Regions from separate parts of the Paenibacillus sp. 2TAF8 genome, predicted to be linked through region 2. Evidence: riboswitches for the same ligand, from Rfam matches in the RefSeq annotation. Region 2 holds a riboswitch; the other holds the start of a gene.
The links. Region 2 has a riboswitch for glycine ahead of sdaAB (L-serine ammonia-lyase, iron-sulfur-dependent subunit beta). Riboswitches for the same ligand answer to the same signal wherever they lie in the genome.
Positions count from the first base shown of each region.

Region 1: it holds a riboswitch for glycine, as region 2 does, so the genes downstream of both, gcvT (glycine cleavage system aminomethyltransferase GcvT) here and sdaAB (L-serine ammonia-lyase, iron-sulfur-dependent subunit beta) in region 2, are expected to answer to the same signal.

Region 1 is NZ_JBFRFN010000003.1:250,675-259,237, reverse strand. It holds gene gcvPA (aminomethyl-transferring glycine dehydrogenase subunit GcvPA) at 1-1,323, opposite strand, end outside; gene gcvT (glycine cleavage system aminomethyltransferase GcvT) at 1,320-2,462, opposite strand; glycine riboswitch at 2,707-2,807, opposite strand; glycine riboswitch at 2,811-2,933, opposite strand; gene gcvH (glycine cleavage system protein GcvH) at 3,280-3,672, shown strand; gene AB4Z30_RS06895 (PTS mannitol transporter subunit IICB) at 4,116-5,579, shown strand; gene AB4Z30_RS06890 (BglG family transcription antiterminator) at 5,646-7,757, shown strand; gene AB4Z30_RS06885 (PTS sugar transporter subunit IIA) at 7,759-8,193, shown strand; gene AB4Z30_RS06880 (mannitol-1-phosphate 5-dehydrogenase) at 8,190-8,563, shown strand, end outside.
Region 2 is NZ_JBFRFN010000007.1:169,796-178,358, reverse strand. It holds gene AB4Z30_RS13095 (ABC transporter ATP-binding protein) at 1-501, opposite strand, end outside; gene AB4Z30_RS13090 (ATP-binding protein) at 600-2,081, opposite strand; gene AB4Z30_RS13085 (response regulator transcription factor) at 2,183-2,866, opposite strand; gene AB4Z30_RS13080 (alpha-glycosidase) at 3,234-4,988, shown strand; gene sdaAA (L-serine ammonia-lyase, iron-sulfur-dependent, subunit alpha) at 5,256-6,212, opposite strand; gene sdaAB (L-serine ammonia-lyase, iron-sulfur-dependent subunit beta) at 6,202-6,891, opposite strand; glycine riboswitch at 7,008-7,145, opposite strand; glycine riboswitch at 7,150-7,332, opposite strand; gene AB4Z30_RS13065 (LolA family protein) at 7,624-8,563, opposite strand, start outside.

The DNA.
Region 1 (8,563 bases), on a different contig from region 2:
ATCGATCTCTTCTTTGCTGCGTCGCTCAGTAACAGCAATGAGCATATGTCCAGCAAGTTCCGAATAATCACGTCCGAGTTCGTAACCGCCGATGAAGCCTGCATCCAGCAGCTTCAGCTGAAGAGCATCCACATCGGTTCCTTCAGGGAGGTGGATGACGAACTCGTTAAACGTAGGGGCGGTAAAAGTGAGGCTCACTCCGGGAATAGCTGTTAACATATTTCGTGCATAGTGACTCTTCTGCAAATTCAGATCAGCAACATCAATCATGCCTTGTCTTCCCAGGGTAGACATATAGACGGAAGCACTAAGTGCTAATAATGCCTGATTTGAACAGATGTTGGACGTCGCTTTTTCGCGGCGAATGTGTTGCTCGCGGGCTTGCAGCGTCAGCACGAAGCCACGTTTGCCGTTGCGATCGGTCGTCTGGCCGACGATTCGACCAGGAATTCGGCGCATGTGAGCCTGAGATACTGCGAAGTATCCGCAAGTGGGTCCGCCGAGCGAAGCGGCGATTCCGAGGGGCTGTGCATCGCCTACAACGATGTCGGCTCCCAGCTTGCCTGGGGCTTCCAGCAAACCCAGCGACAGCGGGTTGGCACTCACCACGAGCAGTCCTTTGTGCGTGTGCACAAGGTCGGCGGCATGCTTTACATTTTCCACGGCACCGAAGAAGTTCGGGCTTTGAATCATAACCGCCGCAGTATCGTCCGAAATGGCCGCTTGCAGCGCATCCCAATCGGTAACCCCATCTTTATAACCAATCTCTACAATCTCAAGACTTAAGCCGTGTGCATACGTCTGCAGTACTTGGCGGGCTTCCGGGTGGACGGTGCGAGATACAATAAGCTGTTTGCGACGGGTAGCAGCGGCGGCAAGATTGCCTGCTTCTGCAAAAGCTGTTGCACCGTCATACATACTCGCATTGGCTACCGCCATACCTGTCAACTCGCAAATATACGACTGAAATTCAAAGATGGCTTGTAATTCTCCTTGGCTGATCTCAGGCTGATAAGGGGTGTAGGCGGTGTAAAACTCCGAACGGGAAATGACATGGTTTATGACAGAAGGGATGTGATGGTCATAGATGCCTGCGCCAAGGAAACTGGCATGTGTCTCAAAGTTGGCATTGGAGCCAGCCTGTTTAGACATATGGCGTGTTAATGCGTATTCGTCCAGCTTGGAGGAGACAGGCAGCTCGCCCTGATAACGAATCTCCTTCGGGATATCTTTGAATAAATCTTCAAGCGTATCCACGCCGATCGTGGTCAGCATTGCGCTCTGGTCTTGTTCTGTCATGGGGATGTAGCGGTGCTTGCTCATGCTTGCTCAGCTCCTTGGATAGGTGTCTTTAACGTACGTGTCCGTTTATGAAAAGGAGTCTTGACGACCTCGGCTTTTAGCTTTTTGCCACGAATCTCGATCTCCAGCGGAGTGCCTATTGCAGCATGCTTACTGTCAATTAGGGCGAGGCCTAGATTGCGCTTCAAGGTTGGGGACTGTGTACCTGTTGTCACTTCACCAATCTGAACGCCGTCCGCATATATCGGGTAATGTGGCCGCGGAATGCCGCGCTCCAGCACTTCGATGCCAATCAGCTTGCGGGCAGGGCCGTCATTTTTTTGCTGTAATAAAGCTTCGTGTCCGATAAAAGGCCCGGCGTTCAGTTTCACGAACATGCCAAGCCCAGCCTCCAGTGGAGAGATAGTGGGTGACAGCTCCTGACCGTACAAAGGCAACTTCGCTTCGAATCGCAGCGTATCACGCGCACCAAGCCCTGCTGGAACGAGGCCTACATCAGCACCGGCTTCCATCAGTCCGTTCCATACGAGAGCTGCCTGATCTGCTGCAACATATAGTTCAAAGCCATCTTCTCCGGTGTAACCGGTTCGTGATAGCAGCAGCTTTACTCCGCATACCTCGGCATGCTGTACGAAGCGGAACGGTTCGATGGAGCTTGCATCCACCTCTGAACCTGTAGCCTTCGAGAGAATATCGACCGCTAAAGGGCCTTGAAGCGCCAGCAACGCTGTTTGCTCGGAATCATTGGTCATGTTCACGCCAGGTATAATGTGCTCTTGCAACCATGCCCAGTCTTTGTCGATATTGGAGGCATTGACGACCAACATGTAGTGTTGCTCCGCCAGTTTGTAGATCAGCAGATCATCTACTACACCACCATCGGGATAACACATCAGCGTGTATTGTGCCTGACCTGGTACAGTTGCGGTCACATCGTTGGTCGTCATGGTTTGTAAAAAGGCTTCCGCCTGTTCACCCGTTACGGTGAATTCGCCCATATGGGATACATCGAACAGCCCGGCGCGCTCGCGCACGGCTCCATGCTCTTTTTGAATACCGCTAAACTGCACGGGCAACTCCCAACCGCCAAAATCAATGCAACGCACACCTTCATATTGTGCATATAGGGGGAAGAGTGGTGTTCTTAACAAATCGGACATCCAATCACCTCGTCATGGGCCTTTAGCGGGCCGAGTATAGAAAAGAGAATCTGTTAACCGGGTTTCAATTCAATTCCGTCATGTAACAATTAAAGTAACAAGTAAAGTCATAAGTATTTGATTAGTCGTTTATAAAGGCACGTTGCTAGGTAGACGATTCTAAATCCTGCAATTCATTTTTTGGGAAAAAGGAAAAGGACAGGCCAAAGAACCGGCATGCCAAGTAGCACGCTGTATTCTTAGGCTCTGTCCCTTGTACCTGAGAGTTACCCCGCCGTTTATGCAGACAGGTTTCCCCTTGGGTGATCATAACATCCGTATAGGACGATTAGATGCTCTCCAGAGTTGCGTCCTGTAAAAGTCCTTTTGCCTGAGAGATTCACCCCCGCTTGTCGGTGGTTTACTCCTTCGGCGCCGCCTCATGCACATCCCCAAACCGGGTGTACGGGCAATCTCTCCCTTTACATTCATCCGCGGTTCATACGTAGTCCAATTAACTTCAGTTGCTCTTCTCATTAAAACGTGAATCTTACGGTGATGTCAAGAACAATATCATTAAAATTTTGTAAAATACGAATGTTTAATGTTATATTTTCATTAATGTTCGTTTATTTTAAAAGATTGCGCTTACTATTCTAATATTCACCATTATATGCAGAAAGAGTAGTGTGAGGTTACACACGGTGAGGTGTCGAAATTGAAATAAACTGTGAGCTAACTTGACATTTGAATCTGAAATATCATACGCTATTGTTTGGGAAAAAGGTGAAGGTCAAAGAACGCATGCACTCATTAATGAAAAGCGAGGCGGATATCGATGAGCGAATTGAGAAATGATTTCCTGTACAGTAAAGAGCACGAATGGGTGCAAACCGTAGGGGAGGATACCGTACGTATTGGCATTACCGAGTTCGCACAGCATCAGCTGGGTGACATTGTGTTTGTAGAATTGCCTGATCTTGAAGCGGGTGTAAAGGCAGAAGACAGCATCGGTACGATTGAATCCGTCAAAACGGTGTCAGATCTGTTCTCACCCGTCAGCGGCACCATTGTTGCAGTGAATGAAGCTTTGCAGGACTCGCCAGAACTGGTGAATAGCTCTCCTTATGAAGAAGGCTGGATGATCGAAATCCGTGTCGATGGAGATGTAAAAGCTGCATTATCCACATTGCTGAATGCGGATGCTTATCTTAAACATACTGAGGAATAGAATTCGATTGGATCGTCGAGTTGATTTGTACTTATTGACATATATATAATCTCATTTGAATATAAAAATCCTGTTCTTTAAACCTGCGTGAGCTATGGAGCTTGCGCAGGTTTTTTGCTGTTTTTTTACGCATATTGGAGGGGATTGAATAGGAGTGACATAGCATCATGCATAAAAAAATTGCAAACGGACCAAGCTATTTTATTACTTTGCATGTTGTATATGAATAAAGTCATAGGCAAGAAAATCCTTGTGTATCAACGGGTTGAGCATATATTCCTAATTAAAATCGACTACATAATCCAATGTTGTCATCAATGTTCATGACGAAAGTACGCTTTCATTTGATTGAACAGGAAGGGTTTCTCGCTTAGGATTACAGCAGGGGATCAATGATACCCCTTTCATACGAAATAATGACTTGATTCAAGGAGGATAAACCAATGAGTAATTTGGATCAAACATCCAATTCCAAAGGTGGGTTACGTGTTGGTGTGCAACGCTTCGGACGATTCCTGAGCGGTATGGTCATGCCTAATATGGGGGCATTTATTGCTTGGGGATTAATTACAGCGATGTTTATTAAAACAGGATGGTTTCCGAATGCGACAATAGAGCAGCTTGTAGGTCCAATGATTACTTATTTACTGCCGCTCTTGATCGGTTACACCGGGGGGACGATGGTGCATGGCACACGTGGTGGTGTCGTCGGGGCAATTATGACCATCGGTGCCATTGTCGGAACGGATATACCAATGTTCCTCGGGGCCATGATTGCGGGGCCTTTCGGTGCATGGGTCATCAAGAAGTTCGATAAATCCATTGAGGGTAAGATCAGAGCTGGTTTTGAGATGCTGGTCAACAATTTCTCGGCAGGAATCATCGGCGGTATTTTGAGCATCATTGCTCTGCTCGGTATCGGGCCGGCAGTAGAGGCCATTAGTAAAGTGTTGTCTGCTGGCGTACAGGGTTTGATGAACCTGGGCTTGCTACCACTCGTCAATCTGATCATTGAACCGGGTAAAGTATTGTTCCTGAACAATGCCATTAACCATGGGATCTTAACACCAATTGCAACAGATCAGGCAAGAGAATTAGGTAAATCCGTTCTTTACATGCTTGAGTCTAACCCGGGACCGGGACTAGGTATTTTGCTCGCTTACTGTTTCTTCGGTCGTGGAATGGCGAGATCATCTGCACCTGGTGCGGTGGTCATTCATTTCTTTGGCGGGATTCATGAGATTTACTTCCCTTACATTCTAATGAGACCCATTCTGATTCTGGCAGCCATAGCCGGCGGTGTAGCGGGTACATTAACGTTCATGCTAACTGGCGCAGGACTGGTATCGGCACCATCACCAGGCAGTATCATTGCCTATTTCCTGCTGACACCCAAAGGTGGATATATTCCAATGCTTGCCGGGGTTATCGTGGCAGCGGTGGTTTCCTTCCTGATTGCCTCTCTGCTCCTCAAAACCGGCAAACAGAAGGAAGAAGATCTGGAAGCGGCCTCCAGCCGAATGAAAGATATGAAGAGCCAGGGCAATACAGCAAATGCAGCCATCACAGCGGATAACTATGAAGCGAACAGAGTAGCAGATATCGCAACTTCCGTTGCATCCAAGGCAAAAGCAGATGTGAAAAAGATTGTTTTCTCCTGTGATGCAGGTATGGGTTCGAGTGCAATGGGTGCTTCGATTCTGCGCAAAAAAATGAAAACCGAAGGAATTGACGTTGCTGTAACCAACACAGCAATTAGTGAAATTCCGCAAGATGCAGACGTTGTTATTACGCAAAAAACACTAACGGATCGTGCACGTTCAGTAGCACCAAATGCAGAGCATATATCCATTGACAACTTCCTAAAAAGCCCGGAATACGATGCGCTTGTTGAACGTTTGAAGTAAAAGGGAGCAGACTGCGAACCAGCTTCAAATAAGGGCAGCCGTTTTCCCAGAGCCGGAGGCTGAGATATGAGTATTACCAAAAGACAACGTGAAATCGTGGAATTCCTGTTGGAGCATCCCCATGAAATCACGGCGGGTGAAATTGCGGTTGAAGTAAAAGTGAGTACACGTACCGTGCATCGTGAGCTGTTGATGATCGAACAGTGGCTTGAACCGCTTGGTATGCGATTGGAAAAAAAGTCGGGAACCGGAATACGTATTGATTCCGGTTCAGATGACCTCAGTGCATTACGCCAGAAACTGGAGGGTAATGAATATGTAGAGTTTACGCCTGAAGAGCGTAAGCTCTTCATGCTTTGCATCCTGCTGGATGAAGCTGAACCGGTTAAACTGCTCGCTCTCGCTTCGGATCTGAAAGTGACCGTTTCGACGGCCACCACCGATCTGGACGATCTGGAATCACGTATTCGGCAGGCGGGTCTGAAGCTTGTTCGAAGGCGAGGCTATGGTGTCAAAATTACCGGAAGTGAAGCGATTCATCGCAGAGCCATTGCAGCGCTTGCTTTGGAAGTGCTAGATGAGTCGGATCTCTTTGGTAGACAGCCTGAGCAAGGAGGTTCCATCGTTAATCAAAAATTGCTCAGCATGATCGGTCACAGCGATGTGCTTACCATTGAAAATGCATTGTGGCAGCCGGATATCGAATGGCTTGAAAAGATACCCGAACGGCAGTACATGAAATTGCTCATTCAGTTATCGGCTGCTGTGGTTCGGATACGTAAAGGTTTTAATATAGAACGTTCTTCGTCAGGTGCTAAAACGGCTGAAGGCACTGAAATCGTGGCGGTGCAGCATGAACAGAGAGTGCCAGCTTTCATGGCTTCGCGACTCTGTAGCGTCCTATCCTCACAGCTTGAAGTCAGCTTCTCGGATGAGGAGCAAGCCTATTTTCACCAATTGCTTACGGAGACAGAGCAGCAGATTCATTCTTCACGACTGCTCCCGATCGATGATCTGATTCTGATGGACAGAGTGCATTCACTTACGGACCAGATGCAACAAAGAACAGGTTATACCTTTCATGAAGACCGTTTGCTACGGGAAGGATTAATTGCACATATGGTGCCGGTTATGGAGCGACTTGAAGGGCATCAGATGATACGTAATCCACTGCTGCAACAGATTCGCAAGGATTATGACACCCTTTTCGAACAGGTGAAAAGGTCCGTGTTAAAGGCTTGGCCCGGGGCGGAAGTTCCGGATGAGGAGATCGGTTTTCTAGTCATGCATTTTGGTGCATCCATTGAACGGTTACGAGCGCTGAAGCAGGAAATTCGAGCCATCGTTGTATGCAACAGTGGCATCGGCTCCTCGCGCATGTTATCCAGTCGGTTGTCCAAGGAGTTTCCGGAGATTCAGATTATAGACAGTGTCTCCTGGTACGAAGCCGCGCGAATGCCAACCGAAGAATATGATCTGGTGCTGTCTACGGTCGATTTACCGATGGAGGAAGATCAGTATTACAAGGTCAGTCCGCTATTGACAGCCGAAGAAAGTGAGCGCTTGCGACATTTTATTAAAAATACAACGTTACAGCGGCAGCAGCACCGCAAATCCCGTGACACAGGCAATGAGACAACTACTCGTAGGATCACCGATGCGGACGGAATGGAAGCAACATTGCTTGAAATTGTACGGATTATCGGTATGTTCCAGGTACATGCGATGGATAACACTCATCATGATTTTGCACAAAGTGTGCTTGGGATGTGTAAGGTTGCACATCGCTCAGGCATATTGAAAGACCCGGGCGAGGTTGCCAAGTTACTTGAGGTTCGTGAATCGATGGGCAGTCAGAAGATTCCCGGGACGCGGCTGGCTCTTTTCCATACACGAAGCGAGAGTATTTACAAGCCGTCCATCAATCTTTTTCAACTAGAGGAACCTCTGCTTCGAACCGTGGAGGACCCGGAAGGTGTCAGTCATGTATTACTGATGCTGGGGCCAAAGGAGCTGTCCAAGGAAAGCCTGGAGGTGCTCAGCGAGATTAGTGCACTGCTGCTGCAAGAAGAGATGATTACACTGCTGGGCAAAGGGAACAGGGATGAGATTATTCATTACCTGTCCCGTGAACTGGTTGGATTTTATCGCAGTAAAAATGAAATTGGAGGTCTATAACATGAGTATGTTAACAACAGATAAAGTCATCATGAATGCGACGGCTCAAGATAAATACGAAGCGATTCGTATGGCAGGACAGATTTTGAAAGATGCAGGCCATATCACTGCGGATTACATTGACAAAATGATTGAGCGTGAAGAGATCGTATCCACTTATGTCGGCAATGGACTAGCTATTCCGCATGGTACAAAAGAGTCCAAAGCTTTCATTCTCTCCACCGGAATTTCGGTGATTCAGTTCCCGCAGGGGGTTGATTTTGGAGAGGAAAAAGCTTACATGGTCATTGGCATCGCGGCACAGGGCGGCGAACATATGGAGATTTTAACGAGCATTGCGGTGATCTGTGCCGAAGAAGAAAATATGGAAGCACTGCGTTATGCGAAAACCGCTGAGGAAGTAATCACCATTCTAGAAAGTGAAATGGAGCTATGAAGGCCCTCCACTTTGGCGCAGGTAACATCGGACGCGGATTTATTGGCTTGATTCTGTCCCGTGCCGGATATGAAGTGACGTTCTCGGATGTAAATCAGGAATTGGTGAATGCTCTTCGGGAGCGTGGGGAGTACACCGTAGAGCTTGCCAATGAAAGCAAAGATCAAGAGAACGTAACCGGAGTAACAGCCGTTGATGGACGAGAGTTGCAGACGGTTGCTAAGGCCGTAGCGGAAGCTGATCTGGTTACAACCGCAGTTGGTGTAGGCGTGCTGAAGCATATTGCACCAGGAATTGCAGAAGGTCTGGAGCAAAGAAGACGTGCAGGTTCTGTACAAAAGCCGCTGCATATTATCGCTTGTGAAAATGC
Region 2 (8,563 bases):
ACCTGCGGGGTCAAGTCCGTTGGTTGGCTCATCCAGAATAAGTAGTTCCGGGTCGCCTAATAACGCGCTGGCAATGCCCAAACGCTGTTTCATCCCAAGGGAATACCCTTTTACATTTCGTTTAGCATCTTTCGTCAGATCAACAATAGATAACACTTCCGCAATTCTTGACTTGGGTACATTGATAATGCGGCGTAACACCTCAAGATTTTCTACCGCATTCAAATGACCATAATAGGAGGGGTACTCCACCAGGGAACCTACGCGACGTAAAATGTCCATACGTTCCTTCCGAATATCTTTATCGAAGACACGGATGACACCTTTGGTCGGTTTAATCAATCCGAGAAGCATACGGATCGTTGTTGTTTTGCCGGCCCCGTTGGGACCGAGGAAGCCGTAGATATCTCCCTTTTTAATATGAAGGTCAAGTTCACGAACCGCTGCACGGTCCTTGTATGTTTTCCATAAATTCGCTGTTTGAATAATATTTTCGCTCATTCATTATCACCTCGGAACTATCGTAACCCTCCAAGGTTAAAGCAAGCGTACGTCCAAGTTTAAGTTTAGTTTAAAAAGAAACCTCTGCTTTCTGGGGCTTAAAGTTCCAGTTCGTCATCTTTTCCGCTGTACAGATAGGTTCGAACACCGCTATCTGAGCTATCCACTCGCTTCCGTAGCCCCATCTCACGAATCAGTAAATCTACGATAGACAAGCCAAGTCCTGTACCTTTCGTACCCGAATCCGGCTGAATCCCCGGCCCGTGATCCTCGATCACTACGGCAGTTTGGCCTTGTATCTGCTCGGTAGATATGCGAATAAACTTGCCGCTCGCCGCATGACGAACTACATTTTGGAACAGATTATCCAGCACACGTCTTAAGCCTTGCTCATCTACATCCCAAATTAACGGAGTTTCCGGTAGATCAATATCGATCTCGAACTCCTCTTTCTCCCACACCGGGTACCAGGAGGCTGCAGCTTCTCTAATCATCCGCAGCACATCTTTCCGCTCCAGCTTTAATGTGTACCTTCCACTAGCCAGCAGATTAAAAGAGAGCATATTATCGATCAATTCACCGAGATCTTGCATTTTGCCTTCCATACGGCTCAACGCATGAACACCTTGTTCACTGAGGTTTTCTTTGTGTAATGCATGCATGTGCCCTCGAATTACGGTCAATGGTGTTCTCAAATCATGCGATAATCCTGCAACTAACCGTTTACGTAGCTGTTCTTCTTCCCGCTCACGCTGGCGGCTGCCCGTTAACTGATGAACCATCTGGTTAAAGGACTCCTCCAAATGTCCAATCTCATCCGACCTTCGAACATCTACAGGAAGCGGTATACCCTCCTTACTCGGAGTGACCATTGCTGACTGCAAATGAATCAGCCTTTTGCGAATTTTAGCGAAGAATAAAACGGACATAATGATAAAGATCACAAACACAATCAGCATCACTGCCCCAAAATAGACAAATTCGAGTAGCCCGTTACTGGAGGACTTCTGGAGCATGTTACGAGGGATTTCTATGACCATAAACCCTTGTCCCTTATTTACATTCCCCCCACCAATAAAAGCTACAATGGTTAGAGGATCACGAAAATTTGCTTTTTTCATGAACTCTACCGTGTAATTTGCGGTCCATACTGCAGGAATTCGGGTCTCTTCCGTCTTGCCGGTTGGCAGAGGCCATTTCAACACAACATCTGTACTTGGAGCCTCCGGCTTCCCTGATGTCATGTCCAAAGGTTTGGATGACCTCGACTTCAACACCTTCGTCCCTTCTCCACCAAGCACCATTGTCGTTCTGCCTGTTGCGTCTACACGATACATGGCTGATTTGGGATACTTCTTCTGCAGCTCTTTCATTCGCGCATTAATAATTGAATCAGATGATCCATCCAGTTTTTTAGATTCAATTGCCCAAAGGCTGGTGATTTGATCAGAGTCACCGTAAGGCGCATCTTCAACAGGATTTACATGATTGATAATTACAACGAAAACCGTAGCTACCACAGGGACCACAACAGGTACAAACAGTACAGCCGCCAAAATCAGAAGCATATATCTGGACATCAGAGATCGTCCAAACTTTATTTTGGGCCGCATAGGCCGTTCCTTGTTGCTTTCTCTGTTTTGTTCGGACTTTCTGGCCTTCCGTTCTTTCACCCACTTGATCATGGCTTCTTCACGCGGTAACCTACACCGCGCACGGTCTGAATAATAACCGGATTCGCCGGATCAAGCTCCAGCTTCTCGCGCAAATGCCGGATATGCACCATTAACGTTTTGTCCCCGTCCAGATAAGGCTCGTTCCAGACCGCTTCATAAATCTGTTCTTTGGTACGGATCATGCCCATATGCCGGAGCAAATAAGCGAAGATGTGGAATTGTTTGCCTGATAGTATAATCTCTTCTCCCGTCTGCTCATTGACGATCCGGTTATCTTGCTCATAGATCGACAGATGATCGAGCGTAAGAACGGCTTCACTGGATACCACCGTGCCTGCCTTCCGTAGCTGAACCTCGATTCGCGCAGCAAGCTCGTCCGGATGGAACGGTTTGGTCACATAATCATCGGCAAAATCAAGCCCATGCAGTTTGTCATCAATGGATGTTCTAGCCGAGAGCATGACGATGGGCACAGCAGGATGTTCTTTTTTTAAACGTTGCCCTACCGTAAACCCGTCAAGCCCCGGCAACATAACATCCAGTATGACCAGAGAACAGTCTAACGCAGCCTCAGCGGCACCTTCACCACTTCCAAGCCAGACAACCTCATACCCGCGCTCCTCCAGATCTTCCCTCACCCATGTTGCAATTTCCGTATCATCCTCGATGTATAACAGTTTAGTTTTCATCTATGTACTCGTTTCCTTTCCATCCTCTTTGGGTTAATGATATATCTGGGCAAAGTTGCTTATCTGTATTGATTTTAGTTTTGATATTGTGACTTTGATTTCGAAGTAGAGACGCTTTCTCGCTAGATTAAATGCAAACCCAACTGCACAAGCTACAATGTCTGTTACCTTGGCTTGATTGCCATCTCAAATTGATTCGTTGGAGTCAGCCTTCTCTTTTTATACCTTCATTATAACGCAATCTGCAGTTACGTAGTATGAGGCCACATGTTTCAATAATTACGATTTACATACTCTACGCACTTCCTGAATGTCTAATATTCTTTACTTTTTATACTTCATTTACATCTGACGGGAGGAACTTCACATGCTGCTCGAAGCTATATTTCATCAACCCAAACGGAACTGGGCTTATGCCTATGATCAGGATACAATCCGCTTGCGTCTGCGTGCCAAAAAGAATGATCTCACCGAGGTGTATGCTCTGACAGGAGACAAATATGCATGGGAAGAAACCCGAGATATGGTTCCTCTGACCAAATTCACGTCAGACACTATGTTTGACTACTATGAAGGGGAAGTGAAACCGCCATATCATCGATTGAAGTATGCTTTTCTGCTCAAAAGTGGCGATGAACAGATCTGGATGACCGAGACGGACTTCCAGGAAGAAGAGCCGGGGGATCCGGGCCGCATGTTCCAGTTCCCTTATATTCATGCCGGAGCTGTTTTCACACCCCCGGCGTGGGTGAAAGATGCCGTGTTCTATCAGATTTTCCCCGAGCGATTCGCAAATGGCGACGCTTCAATTAATCCCAAAGAAGTCGAACCTTGGGGCGGCGAACCTACGCCTTTCAACTTCTTTGGCGGTGACTTGCAAGGTGTGATCAATCATCTCGATTACATCAGTGAACTGGGTATCAACGCAATCTACTTTACTCCTATCTTTGAAGCTACAACCAATCATAAATATGATACCGAAGACTATCTTCGTGTAGACCGTCATTTCGGTGATGCAGATACAGTGAAACATTTGGTGAAGCTGTGCCATGAGCGTAGCATTCGTGTGCTGCTGGATGCGGTGTTCAATCATTCAGGCAAAACGTTCGCCCCCTTCCTCGACGTGCAAAAATACGGTTCCGATTCCAAATACAAAGACTGGTTCCATGTGCATGAATTCCCGCTGGACGTGAAGGATGGCATTCCGACCTATGAGACATTCGGCTTTGAACCCCATATGCCTAAGCTGAATACGGAGAATCCCGATGTGAAGGCCTACTTGCTGGAGGTAGCCGAGTATTGGATTAAAGAAGTAGGCACCGACGGCTGGCGCCTCGATGTAGCCGATGAAGTGGATGATGCCTTCTGGCGGGATTTCAGACGTGTCGTCAAGGCAGCCAACCCGGACGCCTACATTCTGGGCGAGATATGGAACGAATCTTCTGCCTGGCTGCAAGGTGATCAGTTCGATGCTGCGATGAACTATCCATTCACCTCAGCTGTAAATTCTTTCTTTGTGGAAGAAAAGATGCACGCCGAACAATTTGCCAATGCCATTGGGCGCCAGTTATCCCGCTACCCGCTCCAGGCGAGCGAGGTGGCGTTTAACCTACTGGATAGTCACGATACGCCTCGCCTGCTTACGTTATGCGAAGGGGATCAACGCAAGATGAGGCTGGCTGCCTTGTTCCAATTCACTTACATGGGGGCACCCTGCATCTATTATGGTGACGAGATTGGCCTCGACGGCGAACATGATCCGGGATGCCGTAAATGCATGGAATGGGATGAAACGAAGCAAGATCGGGAGTTACTCGGCTTTTATCAGAAGTTGATTGCTCTACGTTATGCGCATCCTGCACTGCGTGCAGAAGGCACGGTTCGTTTCCTGCAAGCTCAGGCAGGCGGTAGTCAGGTTGTGATGGAGCGCCAAAGTGCAGATGAGCGCATTCTGGTTCTGTTCAACCGTTCGGAGGAAACCGCCATCGTTGAACTGGATGCAGGAAGCCAGCCTTGGACTGAGCTGTTTGAAGGTAATCATCGCACCGCTCTGGACAACGGCGTGCTTGCAATCGAACTGCCTGCCTACGGCTATGCAGTTATGTGCACCGAAGTAGAGTAGAGCAGGGTGCATTGAAAAGGGCCTAAATAAAAACGTCTACCTCACCCTGTTGGACTGTTGATAGCAGATAAATAGCTTGGCTGATCTATCATCCCAAACCAAAATAAACTAAAACAAGCGTTCTGCAATCCTGAGCTATTCAGGTTGAAGTACGCTTGTTTTTTATAATTTATTCGTGTTATGTGGTGTAACGACCATACTATTTACTATCACTAGTCGATAAGCACCCCGAATCAATTCCTAATCCCATGACCCGGCAAGCTCTTATTACTTCTCATCCATTTCCGGTTGTACTCCCGGTGCTTCTGAATCTGTTTCTGATGTCTCTTCCGGCTCTGCCCGCTTCGCCTTAGGTTTCGCCAGCTTCTGCATCATCTTGCGGCCTGTAGGTGTCTGGGCCAGCCCACCCTGCGCTGTCTCGCGGTGACGGCTTGGCATGGCACTGCCTACCTCCAGCATAACGTCGATCACTTCGTCCGACGGAATGGCACTGCGTACGCCAGCGAGCGCCATATCAGCCGCAGCCAGTGCAGTAACGGCTCCGAGTCCGTTGCGCACAATACAAGGAATCTCTACAAGCCCGGCAACCGGATCACAGATGAGGCCCAGTGTATTTTTCAAAGCCAAGCCCACAGCATGCACAACCTGCTCCGGTGTTCCTCCACGAAGTTCCACCATGGCTCCGGCAGCCATGCCGATCGCAGAGCCAACCTCGGCCTGACAACCACCCTCAGCACCAGAAATAAATGAATTGTTGGCAATAACATAACCGATGGCTCCGGCGCAGAACAATCCATTCACCAGATGTTCATCCGTCCAACCGAAGCGTTCCTGCGAGCTAATAAACACACCCGGAATGATGCCGCAAGATCCTGCCGTTGGCGTAGCCACGATACGTCCCATGGAGGCATTCACCTCCGATACACACAGTGCATAGGCCATAGCAAGGGCAGAAGCATCACCAGAGCATGTCTCGCCTTGGCGAATGTATTCGGCCATCTTTTTCCCGTCTCCACCTGTCAGTCCGCTCCGCGAGGTTGTATCTTCTGTAAGTCCTTTACGAACCGCTTCCTTCATCACCTGGTAGTACTCCGACATCTGTTTCACCACGTCAGCTTCCGGTGTATTCGTCTCCTGCACCTGCTCTTCAATCATCAGCTGTGCAATCGTTTTGGACTCCGCAGTGCAGATGGTATTCAATTCATGCAAATGTTTAAACCGCATTCGGATCAACCCCTCTCTTCAGATCAATCACACGAATATTGAGCACATGATCCAGTGAACGCAATCTTTTCAAAATCTCTTCACTTGGCGGAGCATCCATCTCCATTGCAGTAAGCGCTTCACCATCACGGGCTTTCCGATCCACTTGCATATACCCGATGTTCACTCCGGAAGAGCTGATCGTTGAGGTTACGGATGCCAGAACACCTGCTTTATCCGCATGACGCAAAACAAGTGTTGGAAACTCTCCGCTGATCTGTACACGAAAATCATTCAGTGCATGGACAGACACGCTGCCGCCACCGATAGATGCGCCTATTAATGAGCATTCCCGTTCGCCGTGCCACAATTCAATCTTAACTGTGTTCGGGTGAGGAGCTGGCAGACCACTGGTGTAAAATTCAACTTCCATACCTGCTTCAACTGCATACTGTTCTGCATCTGGTATACGCGGATCATCCGTAACGTAGCCCAGCAAACCTCCGATCAGAGCCAGATCGGTACCGTGTCCCTGATAGGTATCTGCAAATGAGCCGTATAATGTAAGCCGAGCTCGTTCCGGAGTGCACCCCAGCCACTGACGCGCAATTCGGCCCAGCCTTGCAGCACCCGCTGTATGTGAACTGGATGGCCCCGTCATCGACGGGCCAATAATCGAAAAAACATCTTTAAATCGCACCTTGTAACCCTCCAATTGGTTTCGTCATCGTTCTCCAGACAAGAAGACCACCATTATGTTCCTGATTTACTGAATGATGACATAAAAAAAGGACAGAAGAAGGCCGTTAGCCCTCTCTCTGTCCTTGATACCTGAGAGTTTCATGATCGCTGCACCGGTTAAAACAGATCAAGTACATTCACATACAAGTCTGTTCAACGTGCTAACCCATCATATTCCCCTTGGGTGGCGCTTCTTCCGCGCACTCTCCAGAGTTGCGTCCAACGACGGTACGTTTACCTGAGAGATTAACAGTTATGCCGGGTGCATAACCACTTGCTCCTTCGGTGCCTTAAGCGGACTTACTAAAGTACGGTTTCGCAGCATCTGTACGATGTAAATTACTGATCTGTACCGTATTGTATTTATTCAGCCCGCTCAGGTCTCTCCCGCTCGTTATCATTCGCTGTATTCTGTTCATTCATTATAAAAGTTAATCATACTGGCATGTATTCAATCATATACAGCGTAATATGCCGCACTGTATATGTCAACAAAAGTGACGTAATCATACGGACCTGTATTGTAAGATCTCTGGATAATGGAAAATAACGATTCAACAGGATTGCCAAGGCAGGTTTTACCTGGAAATAAAAGATTTATATTTTCTATATCTATATCTATAATTTCTATATTTATATGCATCCTCTGATCGTAATGTTCAGCGTTCCCCGCACTCGCATATTAGTCACCTTACTTCGAAAACTGTAGAGATTCAGCCCACGACTGTAGTTTTTCAGCTGTCCATGCTTCATTCTCTCCCATGATCGAGTACCGCAGCCCATCCTCCGTCCATGACAAATTACGAATCATCGACATATATGAGCCTTCTGTATCACGGACTGTTGTTATCTCCTCATCCGGCAGCAGCTTTTCATCAACATTTTCCTCAGGTGCTTTAAATACGGTTATACTGATCTCAGGCTTGTCATTCTTCACATAGTATAACGTTACCTCATCCCGGCTATGTTCACCCATGGAAGAAGTCATCTCAATTCTCGATAATTGCAGATCTCCCTCCGCGTATTGTAAGAATGGCTTTCCTACGGCCTTCTCTGCTTCTTCCATTGTAATCTCTTTGTTATTCATTACATCATTCATTTTTTTCACTTCAACGTCTGCAGGAATGTCCAATGTAAACGTCTGATCCGTGAACTCAGGATTATAATCGATCACGTCATACAGAATCTCGGATTTGGTATCGCCATACGTACTCGTCGCTTTAATAACGGTCCACTTCTTGGGATCTATCCAATACTGGGATGACATTAACAACGAATTTCCATCTTTAGGGGTCAATTCGATGTGCATTACTTCACGATTTTGAAGCTTTTCTTGCCCCAGCATCTTCACGTTGTGAGTATCACGCATTCGTTCCAGTTGATCCAGCAGCATTTGCTTCTGCGTTGGGTTAGGTTCTTGCTGGAGTGTTGATGAGTCCATCGAAAATGCAGTCTTGGCCTCTTTTTCATAGAGCAGAATCTCCGACCCGTTGTGAACCGCATAGCTTACATTCCCACCGTCCTCTGTTTCAATCCGCTTTTGTCCTGTTTTTCCGTCCACCCATTCTTTCACTTGTATCGTGTTAGTAATCTGCTCATCTGTCCACATCTTCAATACACCTTCTGCGTAG